DNA from 4 places in the Rahnella sp. EDr1-12 genome. Region 1 is predicted to be linked to each of the others. Evidence: predicted binding sites of a transcription regulator. Region 1 holds the regulator's gene; each other region holds the start of a gene.
What was found. Region 1 encodes CRP, which controls carbon source genes, mostly activating them, when cyclic AMP is high. Its sites were predicted from a motif close to ATGTGANNNNNNTCACAT; they were not measured.
Positions count from the first base shown of each region.

Region 2: the regulator CRP is predicted to act here: its motif matches at 1,587-1,604, upstream of yrbN (protein YrbN).
Region 3: the regulator CRP is predicted to act here: its motif matches at 1,677-1,694, upstream of ACO0U8_RS09075 (glutathione S-transferase).
Region 4: the regulator CRP is predicted to act here: its motif matches at 1,816-1,833, upstream of rhaS (rhamnose ABC transporter substrate-binding protein).

Region 1 covers NZ_JBLZNY010000004.1:35,011-38,154, reverse strand. The annotation lists gene ACO0U8_RS16905 (YccS/YhfK family putative transporter) at 1-1,209, opposite strand, end outside; gene crp (cAMP-activated global transcriptional regulator CRP) at 1,271-1,903, opposite strand; gene ACO0U8_RS16895 (OsmC family protein) at 2,266-2,673, shown strand; gene ACO0U8_RS16890 (hypothetical protein) at 3,027-3,144, opposite strand, start outside.
Region 2 covers NZ_JBLZNY010000005.1:112,777-115,920, forward strand. The annotation lists gene pnp (polyribonucleotide nucleotidyltransferase) at 1-481, shown strand, start outside; gene nlpI (lipoprotein NlpI) at 611-1,495, shown strand; gene yrbN (protein YrbN) at 1,617-1,691, shown strand; gene ACO0U8_RS18995 (DEAD/DEAH family ATP-dependent RNA helicase) at 1,681-3,144, shown strand, end outside.
Region 3 covers NZ_JBLZNY010000001.1:1,970,328-1,973,471, reverse strand. The annotation lists gene ACO0U8_RS09080 (putative bifunctional diguanylate cyclase/phosphodiesterase) at 1-1,548, opposite strand, end outside; gene ACO0U8_RS09075 (glutathione S-transferase) at 1,818-2,486, shown strand; gene ACO0U8_RS09070 (hypothetical protein) at 2,868-3,017, opposite strand; gene ACO0U8_RS09065 (NCS2 family permease) at 3,032-3,144, shown strand, end outside.
Region 4 covers NZ_JBLZNY010000003.1:492,583-495,726, forward strand. The annotation lists gene ACO0U8_RS16000 (sugar ABC transporter ATP-binding protein) at 1-619, opposite strand, end outside; gene rhaS (rhamnose ABC transporter substrate-binding protein) at 682-1,674, opposite strand; gene rhaS (HTH-type transcriptional activator RhaS) at 2,066-2,884, shown strand; gene aldA (aldehyde dehydrogenase) at 3,087-3,144, shown strand, end outside.

The sequences.
Region 1 (3,144 bases):
ACTGACCAGCATGATGGTCAGCAAAATCCAGTAAGGTTTCGGCAGATTGAAGAACAACCCTAGGCTGCTGCCTAACGCCAGAATAATGCCGAGACGTGCGGCATTGCGCAGGGCAATGGATTTAAAGGACAAATAACTTTTCAGTGCGGGCCAGAAAGGCAGGCGCGGCTGAGTATTCATCAGATCGCGCCGGTACAGTGGCCTCTGTGTACGCAGCAGGCGTGCGATGCGGCTGAAATGGTAATAACAGAACTGGCCGACCGGATTATCCGGATTGCGTGCGGCAATTTTCTCCAGCGCCGCCAGTTCGTTCGCCATGGTAAAACGCCCGGAAAGACGGTGGTAAAGAATGTCGTCAGCAATCACCCGCAGACGGGCTGAAATCACCTGAGCATTACGGCGGATCACCGCTTCCGCATGGCTCTCTTCCACCAACTTTTGCACTTCTTCCGGCTGATGCAGGCTGACGGTAATGTGCTCCTGCAAATCCAGCGCCACCTGAAAACGCTGAAACAGCCGCTTGTAGTGATGATGATGTCCGTGCTGCGGCAGCATGTGCAGCTGCTGATAAAGCAGGGCGATAAGATCGATGACCTGTTGCTGGCGCTTGAGCAGCGGCGGCAACGCGGTTTCAGGGTCGGTATGCTGCGTCAGCAGGCTGTATTTAGCTTCGAAATAATCCGCCAGTTGCAAATACAGCTGACTGAGGGTTTCGCGCATCGGTTGTTCTTTTGATATGCGAAACCACGCCCAGTTAAACAGGCCGTACCAGGCGGTGCCTGCGGCAAACAGCGCGGGTGCCTGCCACATCGGCCTGACGCCCACCATGCTCAGGGTAAAGATGGTCGCCACTAAAGCACCGGGCAACAGACGCGCATGGAGCGGGCTGATTTCGCCGGTGACGCCAAGTAATAATGCCAGCGACAGCATGATCAGCGGCAGCGGGAGGTGCCACCCGGTCAGCATCACTTGCAGCAGAATGCTGCCCAGCGCAAACAGAGCGCCACCAATAATGAGACGTTTGAAAAAGCGTTTGTGGGGAGTATCAAGACCGGCGACGTTACAGCAGGCAGGGCAGAGGGAAAACAACAGGCCCATTTGCAGATTCCCAAACAGCCAGCAGAGGCCGACCGGCAGACATAACACCAGCGTCTGACGCAGTGCATAGTTCACTTCGGGATGATAAAACAGCCTTCGCCATAGCGTCATGGATGAAGCTTAGCCCATAAAAAAGGCGCGACAGTAAGCTGTCGCGCCTTTTTTTGAGGGATTAACGTGTGCCGTAAACGACAATCGTTTTACCGTGTGCGGAGATCAGGCTCTGATCTTCCAGCATCTTGAGAATGCGGCCGACGGTTTCACGGGAGCAACCGACGATCTGACCGATTTCCTGGCGGGTAATTTTAATCTGCATCCCGTCCGGGTGGGTCATGGCATCTGGCTGTTTGGCCAGATTCAATAAGGTCTGAGCGATACGGCCCGTTACGTCGAGGAAAGCAAGGTTACCGACTTTCTCTGACGTCATTTGCAGACGGTTTGCCATCTGCGCGGAGAGGCGCATCAAAATGTCCGGGTTAACCTGAATCAGCTGGCGGAATTTTTTATAAGAAATTTCAGCCACTTCGCAGGCAGTTTTAGCACGTACCCAGGCACTGCGTTCCTGACCTTCTTCGAAGAGTCCCAGCTCGCCGATGAAGTCACCTTGGTTAAGGTAGGAAAGTATCATCTCTTTGCCTTCTTCATCTTTAATCAGGACGGCAACCGACCCTTTCACGATGTAGTACAGCGTTTCGGCTTTTTCACCCTGGTGAATCAGCGTACTTTTAGAAGGATACTTATGTATATGACAGTGAGACAGGAACCATTCAAGTGTCGGGTCTGTTTGTGGCTTGCCGAGAACCATTTGCTATTATCCTCTGTTATTATCGCTGCCCAAAATCACAGGGCTCAGAGTTCCCTGTACGGCGTCTGAATATTAATGCGCCCTATCAGCATGTAACTCACCAGAAATGCTGCAAGCGGATGTCGGAGTGAAACAGCCTGTTAATTGCTGTTATCACCTTGGGTTCTGTTCTTAAACCGCGAAAACCGTCACCGCAATTTACTGGAAAGTATGTTTCGGCTTTGTTTGTAACACAGGTTTGCAATGCTGTCTTGTGTTGTCTCGCTTCAGCATGATGGCGATCGGGTTACGTTGCCAGTTTTTAGGTGAAAGGGTACTCTGGGGTGAAAATTTGATGAATAAGAACGCCAGGAGATAAGCAAATGCACGCACGCGTAAAATGGGTGGAAGGTCTGACGTTTTTAGGTGAATCCGCGTCGGGTCATCAGGTTTTAATGGACGGGAATGCCGGTGATAAAGCACCGAGCCCGATGGAAATGTTGCTGATGTCCGCGGGTGGCTGTAGCGCGATCGACGTGGTGTCGATTTTGCAAAAAGGCCGCAGCGATGTCCGTGACTGTGAAGTGAAACTGACGTCAGAACGTCGCGAAGAAGTACCGCGTTTGTTCACACACATCAATCTGCACTTCATCGTCACCGGTAAAGACCTGACTGACAAGGTTGTGGAGCGCGCCGTCAGCCTGTCAGCTGAGAAATATTGTTCCGTTTCTCTGATGCTGGGCAAAGCCGCCTCGATCACCCACAGTTTCGAAGTGGTTAACGTCGAATAAGTCACGACCAGTCATACGTCTGGCAATGATGACGAAGTAAATCTAAAAATCGCCGCGCGGCAAAAATCCAGCCTGCCTTCGCGCTGTAGCGCGGCGAAATCCTCTGGACTGGCCAGAATTGAGGGTAGCGCCATTAAAACCCCGCCACTGATAAACGACTTAAAAACCATCGTTCGGCCTTGTCGGGTGGCGAAAGCCACGTTAACAAGTAGGGGTGTTGTGCGAGCTGAAGACGTGCGAAAGCGGCTGAGGGGGGGCAGCGACTAAGGATAATTAACACGGGAAATCAATGGGGGGTAGAACGTGAGGAAAGCCCGTACAGCCGACCGGGCTTTGTACTTCAGGAAGTAATATTACTTAACCTTGCGGGCGTTATCTGCTTTCCATTCTTCGTATGTCGCTTCAAGGATCCACAGACAGGTTGCTCCTTTGTCTGTTTCCAGCAGGGCCAGCCGGGTTCGTTGATAAAAG
Region 2 (3,144 bases), on a different contig from region 1:
CTCTCAGTTTGCTCCACGTATCCACACCATCAAGATCAGCCCGGACAAAATCAAGGACGTGATCGGTAAAGGTGGTTCTGTGATCCGTGCCCTGACTGAAGAAACGGGTACAACCATTGAAATCGAAGATGACGGTACTGTGAAGATCGCAGCAACCGACGGCGAGAAAGCAAAATACGCTATCCGTCGTATCGAAGAGATCACCGCAGAAATCGAAGTTGACCGTATCTATCAGGGTAAAGTGACCCGTATCGTAGACTTTGGTGCGTTTGTTGCCATCGGCGGCGGTAAAGAAGGTCTGGTTCACATTTCTCAAATCGCTGACAAGCGTGTAGAGAAAGTGACTGATTACCTGCAAATGGGTCAGGAAGTACCGGTTAAGGTACTGGAAGTTGACCGTCAGGGCCGTGTGCGTTTGAGCATCAAAGAAGCCACTGCACCGACTCAGGACGATACAACTAAGCAACCTGACGCAGAATAATCTGTAACAGAAGTTTTACAGCTCCTTTCCATCCGGAGAGGAGCTGTTCGTATCACGAGCGTAGGACGCGTTTGTGTTAAGCAAGCGGATGACAGGACGTCTATCCAATGTTTGTCTCCGGGAGTAGAAATGAAGCCTTTCTTGCGCTGGTGTTATGTTGCGACAGCACTTATGTTGGCAGGATGCAGCAACCATGATTGGCGTAAAAATGAAGTTCTGGCGATTCCTTTGCAGCCAACGTTGCAGCAGGAAGTCATCCTGGCACGCATGGAACAAATTCTTGCCAGCCGGTCATTAACCGATGATGAGAGAGCACAGCTATTATATGAGCGCGGTGTGCTGTATGATAGTCTCGGGCTAAGAGCACTGGCGCGTAATGATTTTTCACAAGCGCTGTCTGTTCGTCCTGATATGCCAGAAGTTTTTAACTACCTGGGGATTTACCTAACGCAGGCAGGCAATTTCGATGCTGCCTATGAAGCGTTTGATTCTGTACTAGAGCTTGATCCAACTTACAACTACGCGCGTTTGAACCGAGGTATCGCCCTGTATTACGGTGGCCGATTCTCGTTAGCGCAGGATGATCTGCAGGCGTTTTATCGAGACGATCCAAATGATCCCTTCCGTTCATTATGGCTTTATCTTGCGGAGCGAGAAATCAATCCAAAGGATGCCGACGTAGCGCTTCAACAGCGTTATGACAAAGCGGACAGAGGGCAATGGGGATGGAATATCGTCGAATTCTACCTGGGCAAAATCAGCGAATCTACGCTGATGGAACGTCTCAAGGCAGAAGCAACGGATAACACTTCGCTCGCTGAGCATCTCAGTGAAACTGACTTCTATTTAGGTAAGCACTACCTAAGTCTGGGGGACAAGAACAGCGCTGCGGCACTGTTCAAACTGACGGTAGCTAACAACGTTCACAACTTTGTTGAGCACCGCTATGCATTGTTGGAATTGGCGCTTTTGGGCCAAGAGCAAGACGACCTATCAGAATCGGACCAGCAATAGCTGACGACACCAATCAGCCTGATTAATCATGGTTTTTACCATTTTTAAGCGCCTTAACGGGCGAGGGTTGCTTTGTTCGTTTTATAATCTAATTTGAGCCGGTTCACACTTTTCAATGAAAATGACTGAAAATTTTCTCGACGAGTTATGTAGACTGGCTGCCATTATTAATGAGGCACGTGTACATGACTACTGAGCTTGAAACCTCTTTTGCTGACCTGGGGCTGTCTGCTCCGATCATTTCTGCCCTGACTGATTTGGGCTACGAAAAACCTTCACCAATCCAGGCTGAGTGTATTCCTCACCTGCTGAGTGGCCGCGACGTTCTGGGTATGGCGCAGACCGGTTCCGGTAAAACTGCTGCATTCTCTTTACCTTTGCTGCACAACATTGATGCTTCACTGAAAGCACCACAAATTCTTGTTCTGGCTCCGACCCGCGAACTGGCGGTTCAGGTTGCTGAAGCAATGACCGATTTCTCTAAACATATGCATGGCGTGAATGTGGTTGCCCTTTACGGCGGCCAGCGCTATGACGTTCAGCTGCGCGCACTGCGTCAAGGTCCACAAGTTGTTGTGGGTACCCCGGGCCGCCTGCTGGACCACCTGAAACGCGGCACCCTGAACCTCTCTAACCTGAGCGGTCTGGTGCTGGACGAAGCTGATGAAATGCTGCGTATGGGCTTCATCGAAGACGTTGAAACTATCATGGCGCAGATCCCGGCTGAACATCAGACCGCATTGTTCTCTGCAACCATGCCAGAAGCGATTCGTCGCATTACGCGTCGCTTCATGAAAGATCCACAGGAAGTGCGTATCCAGTCAAGCGTGACTACCCGTCCGGACATCAGCCAGAGCTACTGGACTGTGCACGGCCTGCGTAAAAACGAAGCACTGGTGCGTTTCCTGGAAGCAGAAGACTTTGATGCAGCCATCATCTTCGTTCGTACTAAGAGCGCGACCCTTGAAGTGGCCGAAGCTCTGGAACGTAGCGGCTACAGCAGCGCTGCACTGAACGGCGACATGAACCAGGCGCTGCGTGAGCAAACCCTGGAGCGTCTGAAAGATGGCCGTCTGGACATTCTTATCGCAACCGACGTGGCAGCACGTGGTCTGGATGTAGAACGTATCAGCCTGGTTGTTAACTATGACATCCCGATGGACTCTGAGTCTTACGTTCACCGTATCGGTCGTACCGGTCGTGCAGGCCGTGCTGGTCGCGCATTACTGTTCGTCGAAAACCGTGAACGTCGCCTGTTGCGTAACATTGAACGCACCATGAAGCTGACCATTCCAGAAGTTGAAATTCCTACTGCTGATGTCCTGGGCGAGCGTCGTCTTGCTAAGTTCGCAGCAAAAGTTCAGCAACAACTGGAAAGCAGCGATCTGGATCAGTACCGTGCATTGCTGGCTAAACTGCAACCTGCAGAAGAGCTGGACATCGAAACGCTGGCTGCTGCACTGCTGAAAATGGCACAGGGCGAACGTCCTCTGATCGTTGCTGCTGACCCAATCTTCAAAAGCCGTCCACCGCGTCGTGAATTTGAAGAACGTGGCGATCGCGGTGACCGTGGCGATCGTCGTGACCGTCCGGCTCGCAGTAACGACCGTCCTGCACGTGATGGCGACAGCCCACGTCGTGAGCGTCGT
Region 3 (3,144 bases), on a different contig from region 1:
GAGGTGCCATTCACGTAACTGGCGGCAGGCTTCATTCAACACCCATTCGCCGATAGGAATGATCAGACCGGTTTTCTCCGCCAGTGGCAGGAACACGTCTGGGCTGAGGGTTTTACCTTCGCGCTCCCAGCGCAGCAGGGCTTCAAAGCCGCTGACCGGTCCGTAAGGCGCGATAAATTTCGGCTGATAATGCAGACGTAATTCGTGATGCTCGATCGCCAGACGCAAGTCGTTAAGCATCTGCAACTGATTTTGCGCATTGGCGTTCATTGAAGGCTGGAAGAAACTGTGGCCGTTGCGGCCTGAGTTTTTGGTGTGATACATCGCCGCATCGGCGTTAAGCATCAGTTCGCGTTCGTTCTCGCCGTCGCCCGGATACACGGCAATACCAATACTGGCGGATACCAGCAGTTCGTAACGCGAAACGTGGAACGGGCGGGCAATCAGGTGCACCAGTTTATCCGCCAGCTGTGAGGCATCGGTCGGCTCGGTGATTTCTGTCAGCAGGACAAACTCATCGCCGCCCAGCCGTGCCAGCGTATCCGACGCGCGTAAATGCGACAGCAGCCGCTCGGTCACCGACACCAGCAACTGATCGCCAATGTGATGGCCAAAAGCGTCATTGACCGCCTTGAACCCGTCGAGATCGATAAACAACACCGCAAATTCAGATTCTCCCCGCGTGGCTTTCTGCACGGCCTGGCCGAGACGATCTTCCAGCAGCAGACGGTTGGGCAACTTGGTCAGGTTGTCATGCAGGGCTAACTGGGTCAGCTCGCGATTGGCCTGCGCCAGCGAAGACGCGAGCACCGACGTGCGCGCCTGCATACGGCCATCGAGCACCGAGATAATCAGCGTGATCGCCAGGATCGCCAGCGTTACCACAATGACCAGCAGCGCCAGCCAGTTGTTATCCACGCCGCTGTTGGCGGCCATGCTGTGGCTCATCGGCGGGAACGTGGCGGCGGCCATGCCGGTGTAATGCATGCCGACAATGGCGGTGCCCATGATCACGGCGGCGCTGATGCGCAACAGACGCACGTTAGGCGACTGCTGACGTAAATGGAAGGCCATCCACAGCGCCGCACCCGACGCCACCACGGCCACCAGTACGGACACCATCACCCACGGCACGCTGTAGATAACAGGCGGCATCATGCGCATCGCAGCCATGCCGGTGTAATGCATCGCGGCAATCCCGCCGCCCATCAGCAGTGAACCGGCCAATAAACGCATCATCGGTAACTGCGGCAGGCACACCAGCCACAGCGCAAAGGCGGAGGAAATAATGGCGATAAGCATGGAGAGTAAGGTGATCAGCGGGTCATAACCCATTGATACCGTTGAGTTGAATGCCAGCATTCCGATGAAATGCATCGACCAGACGCCGATCCCCATGGCGATTGCGCCACCGGTTAACCAGAGACGGGAGGCCTTTCCCTGAGTGGTCGCGACCCGCCCGGCCATATCCAGCGCGGTATAAGAGGCAAGCATTGCAACAATGAATGAAAACATCACCAGCACATTGTTGTAATTACTGGAAAACATGTAAGGCTCCACACAAGCAGGGGTCAATGAGACGGGCTGTTTTTATATTCGGCGTTAATCGCATCACGAGTTATTAAAGGCGAATGAAGTCACGAAAATCTGTTTTCGCGTAATTAAGATTAATCTGTAAGTGGTTTTAATCAAATAAAAAAAACGCATGCAAAATTACACCTGATGAATGCAAGGTTTTTTTAAAGCGTGATAAACAGAGAAGCAAAGTCTTGTCTATAGTTAACAAATAATTAAACGTCACGGGATGGAACAGATTCATGATTAAAGTACATCATTTAGATAATTCACGTTCACAGCGAATTTTGTGGATGCTTGAAGAAGTGAGCGTCCCTTATGAAATTCAGCGTTATCAGCGGGATAAATCGACCATGCTGGCGCCCGCGTCTTTGAAGAAAGTGCATCCTTTGGGAAAAGCGCCGGTGCTGGAAGATAACGGGCTGATCCTTGCCGAGTCTGGCGCCATCATTGAATACTTACAGGAAACCTATGACGCCGAAGGGGTGCTAAGGCCATCGGCTCTGGCCGAGCGTCAGCAATACCGCTACTGGATGCATTACGCCGAAGGGTCATTGATGCCGCTGCTGGTCATGAAACTGATTTTCGGGCGCTTAGGCAAACCGCCGATGCCGTGGCTGATCCGTCCGATTGCCGGTGCCATCGGGCAGGGCGTGCAGAAAAATTACATCGATAAACAGCTGACCACCCACATGGATTTCCTCGAGCAGCATCTTGCCGTCCACCCTTATTTCGCCGGTTATCAGTTCAGCGCGGCTGACATCCAGATGAGTTTCCCGGTAGAAGCCATTAATGCGCGCGCAGGGTTGGGAAAATATCCCCGTCTTAATGCCTGGTTATCCAATGTCACGGCGCGACCGGCTTATCAGAAAGCCCTGGAAAATGGAGGGCCATTCACCATCATGCGTTAAGTTTATTTCAGGCTGAGGTGTCTTTGTGCCGCGTTGTTTTTATTTTCCGGCGTTCGTGCGTGACATATTTACGTGATGAACGCCTTTAAATAAATAACCCTTAATAACTGTCATGATATTTTATTTTCAACGTTTTCCTGCCCGTTCCTGATTTATCTCCGGTGTTTCAGTGCTGATTTTTATTTCTGACGCCGCCACGTTTTTCACCCGCCGTCCCCGCCTTTTTTGCGTTGCTGTCATCGCGTGCGCAACCGATATCGTTCAGCAAACCGCCATCGGGACAAATTTGCAGCAAATTCGCGTTTTTCTTGACCGGACAACGGTAAATTGTCGGCAAACAGAGTTGAAAAGAGGGTATAAGAGGCCGGATAATCGTTTGCGCTAAATTTTAGTCCCGCCATACGCGATGTGAGTTAAACGTTTGCCCTGCACACGTGACGCCGGTTTTGCCGGTATTTCGTGCATCAGGTAAGGAAGCGAACGTGAAGAAACGGTTTCATAATGACCACGCAGGCTAATCAGTAAAGACATCCAGAGGATTTTCCATGTCGAGTCAACAACCTCAAACGGGCCGCGCTGTTGCGCCAAAGGGCCCGCTTGATGCTTATTTCAAAATCAGTGCGCGTGGCAGCCATGTGCGTCAGGAAGTGATCGCCGG
Region 4 (3,144 bases), on a different contig from region 1:
CGTCGAACTTGTGCGAGATAAACAGGATGGCTTTGCCTTCGTGTTTCAGGCGTTCCACAATCTGATAAAACTCAACGATTTCATGCTGAGAAAGTGCGGCGGTCGGTTCATCGAGGATCACCACCTGCGCATCAAACGACAGTGCGCGGGCGATCGCCACCATATGGCGCTGCGCAATGCTCAGGTCTTTCAGCGTGGCGCGCGGATCGATGTTCACTTCCAGGCGGGTCAGAATGTCGCGCGCCTGCTGATGCATCGCCGGCCAGTTCAGGCGTTTGAACAGCCCGCCGTAAACGTAGTGGCCGACGAAGATATTTTCGGTAACGGAAAGCTCGTCAAACAATACGGTTTCCTGATGAATGGCGGTGATCCCGACTTTGTGCGCGGATTCCGGCGTCGGCAGTTTGATCGGAATGGCTTTGTAACGCAGTTCACCCTCTTCCGGCTGATAAATTCCGGTCATGACTTTCACCAGCGTCGATTTCCCCGCGCCGTTTTCGCCAATCAGGGCGGTGACTTTTCCCGGATATAAATCCACATGCACATTGTTCAGTGCCCTGACGCCCGGAAAGACTTTGCTGATGCCTTTAAGTGATAAAAGCGGTGTGGTATCGGTCATAGATGTCCCCTGACGAAGCACAACAAAACGGCTGACCGCAGACCGGCCAGCCGCATTCAGGATCAGAATATTTTAGAGAATTTGTCGATGTTGCTGGCGTCGTAAACGAACGGTTCTGCCATTGCGCCGCTGCCGTCAGCGTCCAGTTTGACTTTGCCTAAACGGCCCATGCTGGCTTCGGTTTTGGTGGCGGTGCCTTTGACTAAATCGTCAGCCAGATAGGTGGCGGCGTAACCCAGATCGATCGGATTCCAGATGGCGAAGCTTTTGGTCGCGCCGGATTTCACGGCACCGGCCATTTCAGACGGCAGCCCCAGGCCGGTCACGTACACCTTGCCGATTTTGCCCTGATCTTTCACTGCCTGCGCCGCCGCCACGATACCCACGGAAGACGGAGAAATAATCACTTTCAGATCCGGATAGGATTTCAGCAGGCCGATGGTTTCACGGTAACTTTTATCTGACAAATCATCGCCATACGCAACGGTCACCAGATTCACCGAAGGGTATTTCGGCAGCACCTTTTTCATCTCCGCAATCCACAGATTCTGGTTAGTGGAGGTTGGGGTGGCGCTCAGGATAGCCACGTCGCCTTTTTCGACGTTCAGGGCTTTCAGCGCGTCGGCGGCCAGTTTGACGTTGGTTTCGCCGATCAGCGCATTGTTAGACGGATTCAGGTGGATCTGACGGCCGTCTTTGGCGACACCGGAATCCCACGACACCACTTTAATGCCGCGCTGCATGGCTTTTTTCAGCACCGGCACTAACGCATCCGGGTCATTGGCGGAAACTGCGATGGCATCGACACCCTGCGCGATCAACCCGTTCAGCACTTCGATCTGCGCTTCGGCGGTGGTTGTCGTCGGGCCGGTATAAATCACTTTCACGTCGCCCAGTTCTTTCGCGGCCTGCTGTGCGCCCACGTTGGCCGCTTCAAAAAATCCGTTGCCCAGTGATTTCGCGACCAGTGCAATTTTCACTTCTGCCGATGCCGCGCCTGCCAGCAGGATACTGCTCGCCATCAGGGTAAGGCTCAGTACGTGTTTTAATTTCATTGTTTGTACTCCGCATAGAGTTTAACGACCAAAAGTTGCCGACGCGCCAGGCGCATGATCACGACTCTAGGAGGTTGCTGATAAACTGACCTTTCCGCGAGTGCCAGTTCTAAGCCAACTATGGCAAAGGTGCAAAGGTTTAAGAGAACAACCTCACAAATTGATAACAATGTTGTGGCGGGCAACGCAAACGGTCAGAAAAACACAGGTTTTGGATGCAGAAAACCCGCACTAAAATCAGGCGTAAACCTGCGTCGCACAGCGGATTTCGCAGGATCAGAGGCAGAAAGAAAGGTTTTGTTCAAAAGCGGCTGATGGGTCACAGTTTCAGCCTGATGCGAGGGGGCAGCGACGACTAAGATATTACGATAATGTTAATAAGGAGTCGCAAATGACCGTGTTACGCAGTAGCGAATATTTTGCCTCAGGAGATTTCCCGGTCGCCATTGAACCCCGTTATCCGCAGGAGACGTTTCCTGAACATCATCATCAGGATTTCAATGAAATAGTGCTGGTCGAACAGGGCACCGGCACCCACGTTTTTAACGATCAGCCGCTGCTGCTCAGCGCGGGCAGCGTCTGTTTTGTGCGCCACCGCGATCATCATCTCTACGAAGACACCGACAACCTGCACCTGACCAACGTGCTGTACCGCAGCCCCGAGGCTTTCCGCTTTCTGAATGGGCTTGGCGATCTGCTGCCGCAGGAAGTCGATGGCATTTATCCGGCGCACTGGCGTATCAATCCCGGCCAGATAGCGCAGGCAAAAACGCTGATCGACCTTCTGGCGCGCAAACCGGTCCGAACGTCACCCGAGTCTCAGGCGCAGCAGGAACTGTATTTTATGCAACTCTTACTGCTGCTGCGAAAAGGCAGCCGTGAGGTGGGATACAGCGGGCAGGGCGGTGACCTGAATAATTTACTCGACTGGATGAATGAGCATTACGACGAAGAGATCGACTGGCCGGTGCTGGCAGAAAAGTTTTCGATGTCGCTGCGCACCCTGCACCGGCAGATGAAGCAGCAAACCGGCTGCACGCCGCTCAACTATCTCAACCGACTGCGCCTGCTCAATGCCCGCAACCTGCTGCGATTCACCGACAGCTCGATCACTGACATTGCGCATCAGTGCGGCTTCTGCGACAGCAACTACTTCTCCACTCTCTTCAAACGTGAATTCGGCTACGCTCCCCGCAACGCGCGTTTATGATCCGCAGTCGTTATCTCCAATTTGCAAAAATGTTACGTCGGGCAGTCCGACCATGACATTTTTGCCATTTCCCACGCCGTACTGGCAGTGACGGAAAGGTAAAACCCGGTCGGATAGAACAGGCTGTTAAAACTTCACAAAAAAGAACTTATTTTTTAACAACTCGTTCATCACCTCTATCCGTACTTTGGAGACTCCAGCTATGGGCACAGTTCAGAAACGTATGTACATCAACGGCGAATTCGTTGAAAACACCGGCG